3 regions of the Vibrio zhugei genome follow, and region 2 is predicted to be linked to each of the others. Evidence: predicted binding sites of a transcription regulator. Region 2 holds the regulator's gene; each other region holds the start of a gene.
The links. The regulator PurR, encoded in region 2, represses purine synthesis genes. The targets are predictions, from matches to a motif close to TNANGNAAACGTTTNCNTNA.
Positions count from the first base shown of each region.

Region 1 (5,339 bases), 380 kb from region 2:
TCACCATTCCTTTGGCTTCGTTGGCAAAGGCGATGAGTTCGTCATCAGACAGTGCTTTGGCATGCACAACGAGCGCATCACAACGATTATTGATCAATAACTCTAATGCTTGTCGTTCACCGTCGGCTGAATGGTAGCCATTACCAATCAGTAGGTGCTTACCGTGCTGATGTGCCACCGTATCGACCGCTTTGATCAGTGTGCCAAAAAACGGATCGGAGACATCGGCCACCAACACGCCCATGGTTTGGGTACTTTGGCTGACTAAGGCTCTCGCAGTCGCATTTGGTCGATAGCCAAGCTCCTGCATGGCTTTTGTCACGGCATCGATGGATGCGCTGCTGGCTTTAGGTGATTTATTGATAACACGTGAAACGGTGGCAACAGAAACACCGGACAATTTTGCCACATCTTTAATGGTTGCCATGGAGAGGACTCAATATACATTCAATGGAATAATTAAACACTTTTCAGTGGATTAAGGCAAATTTCTTAGTCACAAGTTTCCACAAAGTTGTTGGCGTTGGCCTGTTGATGCCATGGTGATACTGGCGACAGGACAACCTTGCGCGAGTGACCACCGAAAAAAGAGAAGCGATTGCTTCTCTTTATTCTGGCGTATACGTATTGGCATATACGAACTTAATGGTCGATCAATTGATATTCTTTATCCAAAATATCGATGATTTCTTGTTTGGGATTGGCACTGAGTGGTATCGCTTGGCCAATAATTTTTTCGGCAATACCAAGATAAGTACGTGAAATATCCATTAGTGCCTCATGGGGTAGGGCATTGTCACGAGCCAACGCTTCACGCTCTGGCATGCGCTCTTTGTTTAGCAAAATATCTGGGTCAGGGAAGTAACGCAATAAAAACTGGCGAAACCCTTCTTTAGAGTTTTCAATAATCTCACCTTTGGCATAGGCATGACCATCCCAAATACGCGAGGAATCTGGCGTGCCGACCTCATCCATATAGATGAGCTTTTCTTTGCCTTGCGCATCGGTGATATAACCGAATTCGAATTTAGTATCGACAAATAATTGGTCAATATTGGCCAATGCGTCCCTGATCACACTAAAACCTTGCTTGAGGAGCGTTTCGTAGCGATCAATATCGCTGGGCTGAGCAAAGTTAAACGCTTGGTAGTTCGCTTCAAGATCATGGCGAGTGATGTCGACATCGTCGGCTTCCGGTACGCCCGGAATACCACGCAGAATGCCTTTAGTCGATGGCGTGATTAACAGTTCATCGAGGCGAGCGTCTTTTTGTAAGCCATCGGGTAATTCAATGCCACAGAAAGTTCGTTCGCCTTTTTCATAAGCTCGCCACATTGAACCGGTAATGTATTGACGGCATATCGCTTCTACTTTTACTGGTTTCGCCTGCTGTACGATCCACACGAAAGGATGAGGAATATCGACGATGTGACTTTCGGCAAGTCCATGCTGTTTGAAGCATTCAAACCAATGATTTGAGATTGCATTTAGTGCTGCGCCTTTTCCTGGTACACCGTTTAAACCGCCTTCAGCGTGCCAAACACAGTCAAATGCCGATATGCGGTCACTAATGACCATGATCGCCAATGGCGCATTGGGAGCCACATTGTAGCCCTTTTCTTGAATAAGCCGCTGGCTATCTTCTTCGGTTAGCCAATACACGGAACGAACTTTACCGCTGTGTACGGGAAGGCGGGTGCGAATCGGGAGGTCGTCGTTGACGGCAAGAACTTGTTCAGCAAGACTCATGAGACATTCCTATCAGATGTAAAATGGCAAAAGCGTCACCATCACGCACTCAGGCGAGATTGACTATGCGCATGATACCAGAAACACATAAGGCTTCCAGAGAAAAAGCAAACGTTTGCTTTTTCTCTGGGTATTTTTCTTTATTTTGACGAGCATTAGCGCGGTGGCATTGGATGAGCACGCCAGTTGAGCGGCGGTGGAATAAGCCCTTCCCACAAAAACTGTTAATGCAATGCCTGGGTCGTGGGCGAGACAAAAAACACTTCGCACTGATGTTGTTTACCTTTCGTAATTAACAACTGTCGAAGCGCTGTAGGAATGCGGTGTGATGCGACTACAGCACTTGCCGTACCACTGCGAATCGCTTGGAGAACCGTATTGACTTCATCATGACGCTGTGACGGTTTCATGTGAATGACTTTATGGAAATCAACGTGATAAGAGCTTAACTCACTGATTTGAGGACGTGGACACTCGGCAGTATATAAGATCCATTGACGCTGATTAGAAAGCAGTGCCAAACGTTGCATCATTGAGGAAGCTTGAACAGATAACGCAGGGTGAGCGTGTAAACCCGTTGGCAATAACGAAGTCATTGAGTCATTTGAATGAAGCATAATACTGGTTTCCTATACATACTGTATGAATAAACAGCACTGTGTTTTTATGGCATGATCAAGTCTTTTTTGTTGGTTTTTTGAACATGGATCGTGTTTGTTTATTCAAAGGAAGGCGGCAGGCTGCGGGCAAAAATAGAGGGATTGATGACGTTATTGGCGATTTAAAGTCTTAGCAGAAAGCGGCGACGCGTTACTGTGCACTGGCGCTAGCGGCGTTGGGCCAGCAGATATTTTACTGCATGGTTCAGGCGTTTCATTTCTTCATCACTGCCTTTCATATCGGGATGATAAATTTTACACAGTTGTTTGTAGCGAATTTTGATGGTTTTATTATCAGGCAATGTGGTGGGGGTATAGCCAAGGATCGCGCAGGCTACGGCCATTTTTTGACTGTGGGGTTCATTAGGTTGGGGCGGTGACGACGGTGCGGATTGTTGTGCCAATTGTTGTTGCAGTTCTTTATGGCTTTTTTGCAGCAGCTGTAATTGTCCAAATAGACGCTTTAACTGCTGTTTTTGTTGTTTAATGGTTTTGGATTTTGTCAATAACTCGCCTGCCTGTTCGGCGGCGCGTTGTTTCATCGCGTGCTGATAGCCTTGCGTTTGCTGTCGCTTCATTCGCATAAACCCAAGTAATGCCATCCCCAATAAGATTACGAGTACAATCAATAGATTGGAACGTGAGACATAACCGGAAGTTTCGAGCTGGTCATCGGTTTTATCGGCGCCACTTGTGGCAACTGGCTCCGTGACCGCTTGTTCTAGCTGATTAATTGACGCGACTTGACGGGCGCGCTGTTGATTAAATTTCTCTTCCAGCAACTGAGCGTATTTTTTTTCCGCACGGGGATCGCTGGTACTGGCAATGTGGTACCAAAGCTCAGCGAGTACGCTTGTGGGAATAGAGGCTTGCTTGAGGTTCTCATAGTAACTCCCAAGTTGAAACGATGCCTGTGGCGCGCCCTTTAGGGCTAAGCGAGTGAGCCAAAATTGTACTTTCTGTGAATCTGGGGCTGTCCCATTACCGGTTTGATATGCCGCAACGAGTTGCTGCATCGCCTTGATATTGCCTTGCTCGGCGGCTTTTTCAAACCAGAACACAGCTTGTGAAGGGGAGGCACTCACCTGTTCACCTTGTTGATAGGCAAGCGCAAGTGCATATTGGGCTTGGGCATCATTGGCGTCTGCTTGACGCTTAAGTACGGCGAAATCAGCAGCATACGCTGAGCTGGCAAAGAAGACACTTACGATGAAGATCAGTTTCAACACGGATTCACTGCTCACTGGTTGACTAAGAATACGGTATCGGTTTTTTCGCGAAAAACCAAAGTGGCGCGGAAAACACACCACTAAGTCAATAAGGATAGAGGGTCTGAGCGGGTAATGCCATTGCTCGCGAGAAAGAGCAGGGTTTAGGAAGACGTCCGTTTGAGCATTTTCGGTTTTTGAGCTCCGTCGACCGCTCGATTGACTGACAGTCGGCGACCTTTCTTTAATCCCACCTCATAATCATCGGTCAGGTTTTTAATCGCTTCGCTCATCTGTTTTTTGAACGTTTCACGGTCAATATTTTCAAATTCTTTATCAATGTAATTATTGATTTTATTGGCAGACTCTTCATCTGGGGCAATTTCAGGCAGCTTTTCTAGCGCCCCTTCAATCCAACCTGAGATAAAAGAATTAACACGTCGTGTGACTTCGTTGGTCGAGGTGCCTGATCCAGAAAAACTATTTCTAAATTGACCTGTTTGCTCATTCAATTCGCGATAGACAATATCAAACGCAAACGCTGCAAAAATAGCACGGTCTGCTTCGCCAATAAATTCACAACGTTTCAATCCTTTATGATTGAGTAATACCGCTTCTACACCGAACTTGGTGTTAATCCCGCGAATGATGCGCAGAATATTAGAAGAGATATTAGTGGGTAACAGATGTGTCGATTGGGTTTTCCCCATTTTGATGAATTCGATATCATCTTTATCCAACCCATACTTCACCATTAAGCGGTGCGCCATTTTTATCGCGCTGGCTGCTTCGTTTACATTGGCAGAATTACCCAATTCAAGACATTTGGCGATTCTTTTAAGTGCTTTCTGTTTATCCATAGGCTTGCTAAAAACGATCTTAGGCAGTCGGAAAAGTCCGGTATTTTACCGTTTTTGCATGAGAATATAAAGGGGAAGAGGCTGCTCGTTGACCAAGCAGCCGGTAACTGGATGAAATTAAATACCTAACTCATCTAATAAATCAGAATTCAAATCATCGACATCTTGTTTGGAAGCGGCGGTATTTTTGGCCATGGTTTCTTGTGTCGCTGCTAGAATATCATCAGGACTTTCATCTTGTTGGATTTCAAAGTCTTCTAATTGGATAAATTCGGTTTTATCCATGGCAAGTTCAAGATAAAAAATATTGTTTTTCTGAGTAGAAAACGTTACACGACGCGCTTGCGGGCGGTCTAAGTTGGTATCAACCGATAAGTTGACCTGCTTATTGAGGCACAACATTTTAGGTTGGTTTTGGGTTATGTTGGTTTGGAGCTCTTTACGGACTTTATTGGTGAAGTCACCGACAAGCTGGTTCATCAGTTCACCTAGCACGTCACCCACTTCATCAGAGGTGTGCAAAACAGCAAGTTCGTCTTCCGGGATGCCCATATTGATCATATAACTTGAGTAAAGCTCTAAAGCGGCTTTGGCGGTAAAGTTGATCACCACTAACCCTGAAAATCCACCATCAAAGAGTACGAAACAACCAAAGTCGGGTTTGAGCGAGGTTTTTGTGATTTTTTGTACCATCGCTGAATAGCTGACTTTCTCGTTGGTAGCAGAACTTAGAACGGTTGAAACTGACTGACAAAGCTTCAACAGAATGTCTTCAGTGGTAATGGTTTTGTTTTTTCTCATTATGGTAACCCGTTAATTCGATTTATGATAAAAATTGAAAGTAGACAACATCTTGTATTATA
Region 1 covers NZ_CP033078.1:1,606,506-1,611,844, reverse strand. Annotated here, with positions in the region: gene EAE30_RS12700 (substrate-binding domain-containing protein) at 1-427, opposite strand, end outside; gene EAE30_RS12695 (phosphoribosylaminoimidazolesuccinocarboxamide synthase) at 643-1,749, opposite strand; gene EAE30_RS12690 (hypothetical protein) at 1,974-2,366, opposite strand; gene EAE30_RS12685 (J domain-containing protein) at 2,576-3,637, opposite strand; gene EAE30_RS12680 (DUF2786 domain-containing protein) at 3,781-4,476, opposite strand; gene EAE30_RS12675 (DUF3334 family protein) at 4,594-5,277, opposite strand.
Region 1: a site for PurR is predicted at 1,853-1,872, ahead of EAE30_RS12695 (phosphoribosylaminoimidazolesuccinocarboxamide synthase). Genes of this name have one in related genera too.

Region 2 (5,339 bases):
GCAACTCAAAGCGTACCGTCAGCAGTTTAATGTCTTGTTAGTGGATTTACGCGGCCACGGACGTTCGGCCGAGAAGCTGACAAGTCAACACCGGGATGCGTATACCTTTCGAAGTGTGTCAGATGATGTGCTATCGGTGATGGATGAGTTAAAGATTACTTGTGCCCATATTGTGGCGATGTCGTTAGGCACATTGATTGCACACACTCTTGCTCAGCATTGGCCGCAACGAGTCAAAAGTATGGTGTTAGGTGGGGCGATTTTATCACTCGATTGTCGCACTCGCTGTTTGATTCACTTAGGCGATAGTCTTAAAAATATCGTGCCCTATATGTGGCTGTATCGATTATTTGCTTATATTGTGATGCCAACCTCTAGGCAGCAGGAATCTCGGCGTTTGTTTATTCGTGAAGCGAAAAAGTTGTGCCAAAGTGAATTTAAGCGCTGGTTTCGTCTCGCGTTGAATGTTAACCCGATGATGGCGCGCTACCAGGAGAATATGAACCCGGTACCGACGCTGTATGTCATGGGTGATAAAGACTATTTATTCCTCGCGCCAGTCAAAGCCTGGGTTCGCGATCACTCGCTTAGCGCATTGGTTGAAATTGGCGACTGTGGGCATGTCTGTAATATCGAAAACGCGCAAATGTTTAACCGACATTCTATTGAATTTATTGCCCAGCAAAGTCAAACAGGATGACGCTTAAGCCCATAGACTTAAGCATACTCTGCCAATGCGCACCCACAGTGCCAACAAATAGCAAATTGCCCTTCGTTAACTTCGTGACATTGACGACAAGTCCAGTTGGGAAAGACGGTGTCTGTCGATTCTTTTTGGAACTTGCGAATAATGGTGTGGGCTTCATCGGCTTGAAAAGCATGAAAAAGCCATATGTACGGCATGGAATTTTCATCCATGGGGATTTCACCAAGTAAGCTAAACCACTGTTCACCTCTGACTTCACAGGCGATATTTTCAGATTGTAGCAAGCCACAGATGATGTGTGCTTCTGTCGGATTATTGGCTAAGTAGATTTTCATTACCCACTCCTTGTCTCGATATGCGGACATCATAGCAGAGCATTAAAACAAAGTAATGGGCAATAAAAAAGCACTCCTATGAGTGCTTTTTTCTATCTGAAAACAACTATAACCGTTGCATCAGTTCATCTCGACGATGTTTAGCAATGACCGACCAGTGCTGTCCTTCTATCGCCCCTTCTAGAGCCCAAAGCAACTCGATGTTAACAGTGCTTGTATGGGTATCTTGAATCGCCTTGTAAGCTTCTACTGCGCCTTTTTGATGCAGCATTTCCACAGACTCGATTCCCGCTTTACGAAGCATACGTTCTGTGGCTAAACGTAAGTTTGGTAAATCTTTAAGCCGAGTCGGTTTCGCTTTTGCTTGTGATTCGCGTTCTTTCTTCGCGACAAGCAGCGCCTGATTGGCTTCTTGTAGGATTTTATCAGTATTATCCCAGTAGCTATCAGGAAGAGCAAAATACTTAGTAATAACTGGGAACCCACGTTTTTTATAAATATAGGGTTCTAAGCCTTCTGAACGATATTTCTCTGCACAGTGATCATCAGCGCGAATATGAAGTTTGTCTTGTACGACCAATGCGAACATTGTGTCATCAACAAAAATACCAAATCCGCCGAACATTGAACGAGATTTTACGCGTCCTAATGATTCAAACAGACGCATTGAGTTTTTTAATATAGGTTTATCCATGCCTTTAGTCTCGGTGTAATTTAAATACGCCACCAAAATCAGGTCCGAGAGTGTAGCAATACAATGATTTTACTTTGTCAACAAAACGTAAACTTACATTGTACATAGTTCATCGGTAACCCCGCTACCTTTCCATACCAAAGTATAGTGCATATTGGTGAAGGCCGGAGGCTTTGCGTCCCAACTTTTCAATTGGTTTGCCCTGTACGTGACATTTAAGTTTAATAGAACTTTTATGAGCTTACTACAAAGGGAGAAGGAGAGAATGTCCTATCCCCCAAAAACCATAAACATAAGTGTTACTGTCAATGAGTATTAATTATATGTGATCGTTCCCATAATGACACTTATATAGATGAATTTCAATTTACAATTTCTTTACAGTGTCGCGAATGACTAATTCTGGGTGCATTTCGAAGGTACGACGCTCGTGTTGTTTGTTTTTTATCCGTTCCAACAAAATTTCAAAGGCGTTTTTACCCACACGACGTTTCGGTTGGTGAATCGTGGTCAGTGGGGGGGAGAAATATTCCGCCAACTCTATGTTGTCGTAGCCGATGACTGAAATATCATCAGGCACACGGCATCCTTTTTGTTGTAAGCGGCTGATCAAACCGAGCGCCATGGTATCGTTAAAGCAAAAAACTGCCGTCGGTAACGAGTCCATTGCCAACAGTTTGTCTGCGGCAAGTACTGCGGTATCACACTCGAAGTTACCTTCTAAAATCCAATCTTCATTGACCGGCAATTTGGCTTCTTGCATCGCGCGGCGGAAACCACGAATGCGTTCTTGACACGCCACTTTAGAAAGATGACCACTGAGGCAAGCGATATCGGAGTGACCATTCTCAATCAAATGCTTGGTCGCCAGATAGCCACCTTCTTCTGAATTATCGAGTATGTTGTCGGCTTGTGAATCTTCCAATCCCCAATCCATGATGACTTTTGGAATGTCGGCATGGTTATCGAGCATTTCCATCAGCTGCGGAGTCATATCCGAACACATGACCAAAATACCATCGACACGCTTTTCCGCCAGCATACGCACATAATCACGCTGTTTTTCATAAATGCCGCCCGTATTACACAGTACGAGTGTATAGCCTTGACGGTAGCAATAGCTTTCGACACCATCGATAACTTCGGAAAAGAACTGATTGGTCGATTGGGTAACCAACATCCCTATGGTCCGAGTCGTGTTGCATTTTAGACTTCTTGCCACGGCACTCGGCGCATAATTCAACTCTTTCACAGCGTTAAGTACTCGCTCTTGCGTTGTTTCCGCCACAAAGCGTGTTTTATTGATCACATGTGACACAGTCGTTGTCGACACGCCAGCAAGGCGGGCTACGTCTTTAATTGTCGCCATTGGTTTTTCCTATAACAGCTGCTGGCTAGGAAGGGTCAATTACTGAACTCAGCCAACAGAAGGCTTTTATGAAGCCGAAATTTAAGCAAAAAAACCGCTAACGATGAGCGGTTCAATTGGATAATTTTGATAACAAACTGGGTGTGATTTTAGACTGCTCTCTGTCTTGCCGCAATGAAAAATTCATATTTGTCCGATTTGCCCCGCGCAGGCGAGTCAGTGCCTTATTTTTCGATGGCGCATGTCGGCGGCGGACGTGTGACGCTGAGGATATTGAGAGGCGTTAGGGCGTGGAAAACCACCCTGAATAGTTGAGTGTAAACCACGTAACGCGTTAGCTAAGTGTGAAAACTCGATGCTAGCTTGTTTTGAATCAATAAAGCATGAGGTTTTTATGAGTAACCCTAGAAATATTACGGACTATGAATAGAATGAACTGAGTGTGTATTGAATCGGAAGCCAGTAACGCCTATGAATTATCCGTTATTAGTTGTAGAAAGTGAGCGCGATACGCGGCTTATTTTAGTCAATTACTTTCAGCAGGAAGGATACGATGTACTGTCGGCTGAGACTAGTATAGAAATGCGTGAACACTTAAACCAACAGGAATTCGATGTCATATTGTTGGACGCGCAATTGTTATCGGGTGACAGTTTAATGATCACTCGCGAATTACGTAATCAGTCCGACGTAGGAATTATTCTTCTCAATGGACGAGAAGACAATATCGATAAAATTATTGGTTTAGAAATGGGGGCCGACGACTACGTTGCGAAACCGTTTGAATTAAGAGAGTTACTCGTCAGAGTGAAAAACTTGATGTGGCGGGTGTCGCGTGCCCGTGAGCATGCGCCACTAACTCAACATTCGGACTGTCAGCAAATCCAGTTTGGTGATTGGTTCTTTGATATTCAACGGCGTTCTTTGAGCCAGAATGGCGAACCGATTAAATTAACCAAAGCGGAGTATGAATTATTAGTCGCTCTTGCGTCTAATCCGCATCAAGTGCTCACAAGAGAAGCGATTTTAGCGATGATCAGCCATCGTGTTGATACCCCTAATGACCGCACCATTGATGTATTAATTCGTCGATTACGGTCAAAGATGGAGTGTGATCCCAAAACCCCACAGATTATTGTGACGGTACATGGTGAAGGGTATATGTTCGCAGGGACATAAATCTCACGTTAAGACCAGTCGAAACACAAAAACGCCAATTCCCGACAGCGAGAATTGGCGTTTTTTGTGATGGCCTGTTGGATATGCCAATTAGGAAGATGGCTTCTTCACAGGGTCGGGCATGTCTTCAGCGGTCGAGGCTTTCGGCGTTGTTGGTAAAGGTTCTGGTGTGGTTTTCAGTAACCAATCACGTAGATCTTGCCAAAGGCTCCCCATGGTCTCGTGCCAGTATCGTTCGGTTTGTTCTAAGTATCGCGCTTTGGGGGCATACTTTTCCCAAGGTTGGCGAATGTTCTTTTGGGCTAAATAGTTGGTTGGTGCCGGCACAGGTGCCAACCCTGCGGCATGAAATTCGTGCAGAGCTCGATGCATGTGCGATGCGGAAGTGACCAAGACCATTTTCTTCTGTTTGACAAATGCCGCGGCTTGGCGCGCTTCCTCCCACGTATCTTTGGCGGTTTCTAATAAAATAATATCGGCTTTCGGTACGCCGAGCCCCAGCGCGACCTGAGCGAGCATCCGCGCATGACTAAATTCACTTCCTCCAGCGTAGCCCGACAAAATCAGCTTCGATCCTGGGTACATGCGAAAAATACGAATGCCTTCCGTTAAGCGCATCAAGGCAGTACGACTGAGCTCGGAGGTGGGGGGGAGTTGATCATCGACGACATGGCCACTGCCTAATACCATCACATAGTCAATGCTGGCGTCGACGGGCAAAAAGCCTTTGTATTGCCGTTCTAACGGCATCAATAGGCGCGATGAGACAGGCTGAAATGACACGAGAAAAATGCCCACTAAAGAAAACAGCACGATGACACAGCCACTCTTGCGCTTGGCAGTAAACATGATTAATGATAAACCTAAAAACCCGATAATCAGCAGTGCTGGTAGCGGCATAAATAGGGACGAAATAATTTTTTTCAGCTCAAACATATATAAATAGTCCGAAAAAACAGCACTTGGCGTAAAAAAAGGATAAAAGCCTCTTTATTCCTGCCATTCCTATGACAGAATAACAGCACGATTAGTTATCATAACGCAAGCAGCCGTGAC
Region 2 covers NZ_CP033078.1:1,227,287-1,232,625, forward strand. Annotated here, with positions in the region: gene EAE30_RS11005 (alpha/beta fold hydrolase) at 1-700, shown strand, start outside; gene EAE30_RS11010 (putative signal transducing protein) at 718-1,041, opposite strand; gene EAE30_RS11015 (TfoX/Sxy family DNA transformation protein) at 1,148-1,735, opposite strand; cyclic di-GMP riboswitch class I at 1,847-1,947, opposite strand; gene purR (HTH-type transcriptional repressor PurR) at 2,103-3,104, opposite strand; gene torR (two-component system response regulator TorR) at 3,576-4,283, shown strand; gene elyC (envelope biogenesis factor ElyC) at 4,374-5,219, opposite strand; gene cmoM (tRNA uridine 5-oxyacetic acid(34) methyltransferase CmoM) at 5,335-5,339, shown strand, end outside.

Region 3 (5,339 bases), 550 kb from region 2:
AAGCCATCATTTGTCCTGACATGCTATTGATATCAATGGCTTTTTTATCAATACGTGACGCAAGAATATCCAGATACATTTTCGGCATTTTCGTCAGTTTTTCTCGAGTCACAAACACATCGTGAATCGGCGCGCCCAAGGTCACACACGCTTTAATACGCTCGGGTTCAAGAAAACTCAAGCGAGCCATCGCGTTACCTCCGAATCGGAATCCGACAAGCCCAACTCGCCGATGATCAACCCAAGGCAAATCCGCCAGTTGACTGAGTACCTCTTGATGCAAGATCGAGGTATTTTCTGTGACATTCCAAGAAGCACTGTGGCCAATTCCCGGCATATCAACGGTGAGCATGGCGATATCACGCTTAGCAAGATAATCTCGAAATAGGCGCCACATATCCGTCTGTAAACTATCCAGCCCGGCACTAACAATGACAACCGGTTTTGGAGAGTCGGTGTTGGCTAAATGCAAATGTCCGATAATTTTTTTATTTTGGAAAGGAAACTCGAGACGCTTAATCGTATGGCTAGAATGGTTGGCGGCCATGTCATAGGCTGTATTGGCTAAATTTTCCGATTGCTTGGCTAAATTGTCCATTTTTAAGTGGGGGTAACCCGCAATGCTATAGCATAACGCGGCGTTAAAGTACGCTTCTGCGGCGCTATCGCCTTGTTTATCTTTGGCCGCTTGCTGGTGACGCATGGCCATACGATTCCACTCAAACGCCCAGTTTCCAGAATGATAGCCCATGACCGTATCCAGCCATTGCTCTTCACTACGCGAGTGAGGAGAGGCCGCGATACGCGCCAAGACTTCCTGTTGCTCCAAGACATTGATGCCCTGCCAAGCCCATTGCAAACACGGAATCGTTCGATACCATGCCAACCCTTCTTGCTGTCGCTTATGCTCAAGCAAGTCTCGACTGCTCGGTAAGTAACTCGTCAGTGTTGAGGTTTCTTTGGCTTGCTGGTGTTTATTAAACAACGTTTCAGACAGGTTTTTACTTTTCTCTTCCGACATTGCGGTTGTCTCTTCTCAGTCATGGTATCGCGAGGCTTGATGACTAGAGTATCGCGTTATCAGAGAGTCTGTCTATGCACATAGATCAAGATGAGAGCAACTCTGACTTAAATTCTCCCCCCTATCGATGAACGCGATATCGTAGCCAAAAAAAATGGCCCGACGCGGGCCATTTCTATTGAAACTGGAGTTTCAAAACACTTATTTTTGCTTGCGATTGATAGGTTCAACAAACGACAACGATAGATCCCATGGCTGTTCAATCCACGTATCTTGTGGAATATCAACAACGTATTCATCCACCAAATCTTTACCCGCAGGTTTCGCACAGACAGTCACAAATTTCGCTTTAGGGTACATTTCGCGAATTTTACGTGCGGTATCACCACTGTCGACTAAATCGTCCACAATCAGGAAACCTTCTCCATCATGCTCTGGGGCTTTGAGAACATTCATATCACGTTGGTGATCGTGGTCGTAGCTTGAAATACAAATCGTATCAACATAGCGTATACCCAATTCACGAGCGAGAATAGCAGCAGGCACTAAACCACCACGGCTGACACCAAGAATGCCTTTCCACTGCTCTGCAGGCATTTGCTTTTCAGATAACTGGCGGCAGTATGACTGCATGTTGTCCCAAGTGATAACGAATTTTTTGCTCATTTGTTTAAACCTAAAATTATAAATGTAATATATCGCTTACCCAGCAATAAATTTAATCGTGAAAATGACCGCCATTAGCCAAACACTGGCTGAGACATCGTGTCTTTTTCCACTCAACAATTTAATGACTGCATACGCGATGAAACCAAAAGAAATCCCTTCTGCAATCGAATAAGTCAACGGCATCATGATACAAGTGATCGCAGCCGGAGCTGATTCAGTTATATCATTCCAATCAATATGCGCAAGGCCGGATAACATCAATACCGCAACATACAATAACGCACCAGAGGTTGCATAGGCAGGAATCATTCCAGCTAATGGCGAGAAGAATAAAGCAAGTAAGAAGAAAATACCAACGACAACGGCGGTTAAACCTGTCCGACCTCCTGCTGCGACCCCTGATGTACTTTCAACATAAGACGTTGTATTCGATGTCCCCAGCAACGCCCCGATAGAGGTTGCGGTAGAATCGGCTAATAATGCACGATTTAAGCGTGGTAACTTTCCGTCTTCTTTGATCAGCCCAGCTTTGCTAGCAACGCCAACTAAGGTTCCCGCCGTATCAAAAAGATCGACAAATAGGAAAGCAAAAACAACCGAAATCATACCGACTTGGAATACGCCGCTAAAATCAAGTTGCATGAACGTCGGAGCGACCGATGGCGGCATATCCATCACGCCATGCCATTGAACATCCCCAAAGAGAATACCAAGCAGCGTAACGGCTAAAATTGAAATCATCACCGCACCTTTGACATTACGATGCACTAACGCCACTGTTAGGACAAAACCAATCGCAGCAAAGAAACATTTCTGTGACGTCATATCACCCAGACCAATAAGGGTTCCTGGGTTACCCACGATGATCCCTGCGCTTTGCAATGCAATAAATGCTAAGAAAAGGCCGATACCCGCTGCAATCCCAGTTCTCAAGGACATTGGAATGGAATTGATGATCCACTCACGGATACGAAACAAACTCAATAGAATGAACAGCACACCAGAACAGAAAACCGCGGCTAGCGCTACTTCCCAAGTATACCCCATCCCATTAACGACAGAAAACGTAAAAAAGGCGTTCAAGCCCATTCCTGGCGCCTGAGCAATAGGATAGTTCGCGTAAATACCCATAATAAAGCAACCAATCGCCGCCGCAACACACGTGGCGACAAAGACAGCGCCTTGGTCCATACCGGTTTGCGCCAGCAACGATGGGTTAACAAAAATGATATAGGCCATTGTAAGGAATGTGGTCATTCCTGCAATGATTTCGGTACGAACGGTCGTTCCATGTTCGCGTAACTTAAATAAGCGTTCCAGCATTGTCGATCCTATAAATGGTAAATTAGTAAACGGTTGCGTAATCGATTGGGCGCGATTATAAAGTTATAAAATGACAAATTCCAGATGGAATTGATGGCATATCACAGTTTATAAAGAAAAAATGAAAAAACGTTGTTTTTTTCTTCAGTAAAATCAAATCATTGAATAGTAATTAAGCGTTGTGAAATTTAATCGTTCTTATGTGTAGATGACATCTCAAACACGACCGAGTGCTTGGAACCGAAATTTAGGTAAAAAAAAACCACCTAAAAAAGGTGGCTGAGAATCTTTGATCGCCTAAACAGACTGGCGATAGCATAATTCCAATATAAGGGGTGAACATCACTGTTCGAGTTACAAAGTTAATGTTGCCCGTGTGGGGTGAACACTGACAACGATCACTCATAGAAAACGATTACGATGCATCCTGATCATCACTCAGGACTCTTCGTACACGTCCAATACAATAAAAAGTTTTATCTCATGAATGTGTGGCTCTATCGAGCTGGTTACAAATATACCACCAAGAAAATTTATTACAACAATTTAAGTGACTAAAATCACATTTTTTTAATTAAAACGAAAAAATCGACCTATATACGTAATAAAATTACATTTACAGCTCTTTTTTATGATTGAGATCGCAAATTTTTAATCATTTAGATGCATATTGATGATTTTTGTTTGTCCACATTTACCATTCATAACCCAACAGAGAAGCGCTACTCCCCAGAACTTGAGAGTGGTATGCTATGACCCATCATTATTCATTACCTCTGATCACATTCGACATCGGCCGCTCAACACCGCCAATTGCCATGATCAGATGAATACACCATTATAGGAGTTGCTCTGTGTCTGAATTCCATTCTGAAATAAGCCAGTTATCCCCTGCCCCTGTTTGGCAGTTTTTCGACAAAATCTGTTCGATTCCACATCCATCTAAGCATGAAGAGCAACTCGCTCAATACATTATTGAATGGGCGACTCAAGAAGGGCTTACCGTACGCCGAGATACTATCGGTAACGTGTTTATTAAAAAGCCAGCCACGCCAGGCATGGAGAATAAAAAGAAAGTCGTTCTGCAAGCGCATTTAGATATGGTGCCGCAAAAGAATGAAGATACCGAACACGACTTTACTCGAGATCCGATTCAGCCATACATTGATGGTGAATGGGTTACCGCCAAAGGCACCACGTTAGGTTCAGACAATGGGATTGGTATGGCGTCCTGTTTAGCGGTTCTAGCCGCGAGCGATATTAAACATGGTCCGATTGAAGTGTTGCTCACCATTGACGAAGAAGCGGGCATGACGGGCGCTTTTGGCCTACAAGAAGGCTGGCTTGAAGGCGACATTTTATTAAATACAGACTCTGAACAGGAAGGCGAAGTCTACATGGGCTGCGCGGGTGGTGTCGATGCCACGCTCACCTTCCCAATTGTTCGTGACGCACTGCCAGCGGATTTCGTGACACGTCAATTGACACTTAAAGGATTGAAAGGTGGCCATTCTGGCGCGGATATCCATACAGGCAGAGCGAATGCCAATAAACTGCTTGCGCGTTTCCTTGCCGATTATACCGCCGACCTTGATTACCGCTTGATCGAATTCCGTGGTGGTAGCCTGCGCAATGCAATCCCTCGCGAGTCGTTTGCCGTTATCGCCGTCCCAGCCAAGCAAGCAGACGCATTAGATAACGCCTATCGCGCCTTTGGCGAAGTCGTTGCCACAGAATTACAAAAAATTGAAACGACCATCACGCTCTTAAACGATGCGCATGAAACAGACCAAGCCGCTTTTTCTGTTGAATCTCAACGCGCGTTCGTTGCAGGATTAAATGCGTGTCCAAACGGTGTGGTTCGCATGAGCGATGAGATTGCAGGTGTCGTAGAAACCTCGCTTAACGTGGGGGTCATTACCACTGACCATGACCATGCCACCGTATTATGCTTGGTTCGCTCTCTGATTGATTCAGGTCGTCAACAAGTTGAAGGCACTCTGACATCGTTAGCTCACTTAGCCAATGCCGACGTCACGTTTGCTGGTGCCTATCCTGGCTGGAAACCGGACGCGGATTCAGAAATCATGCATATTTTCCGTGATATGTACGAAGGCATCTATGGACACAAGCCAAACATCATGGTCATTCATGCCGGATTGGAATGCGGCCTATTTAAGAAACCTTACCCAGAGATGGATATGATTTCATTTGGGCCGACCATTAAGTTCCCTCATTCTCCAGATGAAAAAGTTAAAATCGACACTGTCGGTTTGTTCTGGCAGCAAATGATTACACTACTTGAAAATATTCCTAACAAAGCTTA
Region 3 covers NZ_CP033078.1:682,268-687,606, reverse strand. Annotated here, with positions in the region: gene frsA (esterase FrsA) at 1-1,021, opposite strand, end outside; gene gpt (xanthine phosphoribosyltransferase) at 1,223-1,687, opposite strand; gene EAE30_RS08320 (NCS2 family permease) at 1,724-3,013, opposite strand; gene EAE30_RS08315 (aminoacyl-histidine dipeptidase) at 3,868-5,339, shown strand, end outside.
Region 3: a site for PurR is predicted at 3,035-3,054, ahead of EAE30_RS08320 (NCS2 family permease). Genes of this name have one in related genera too.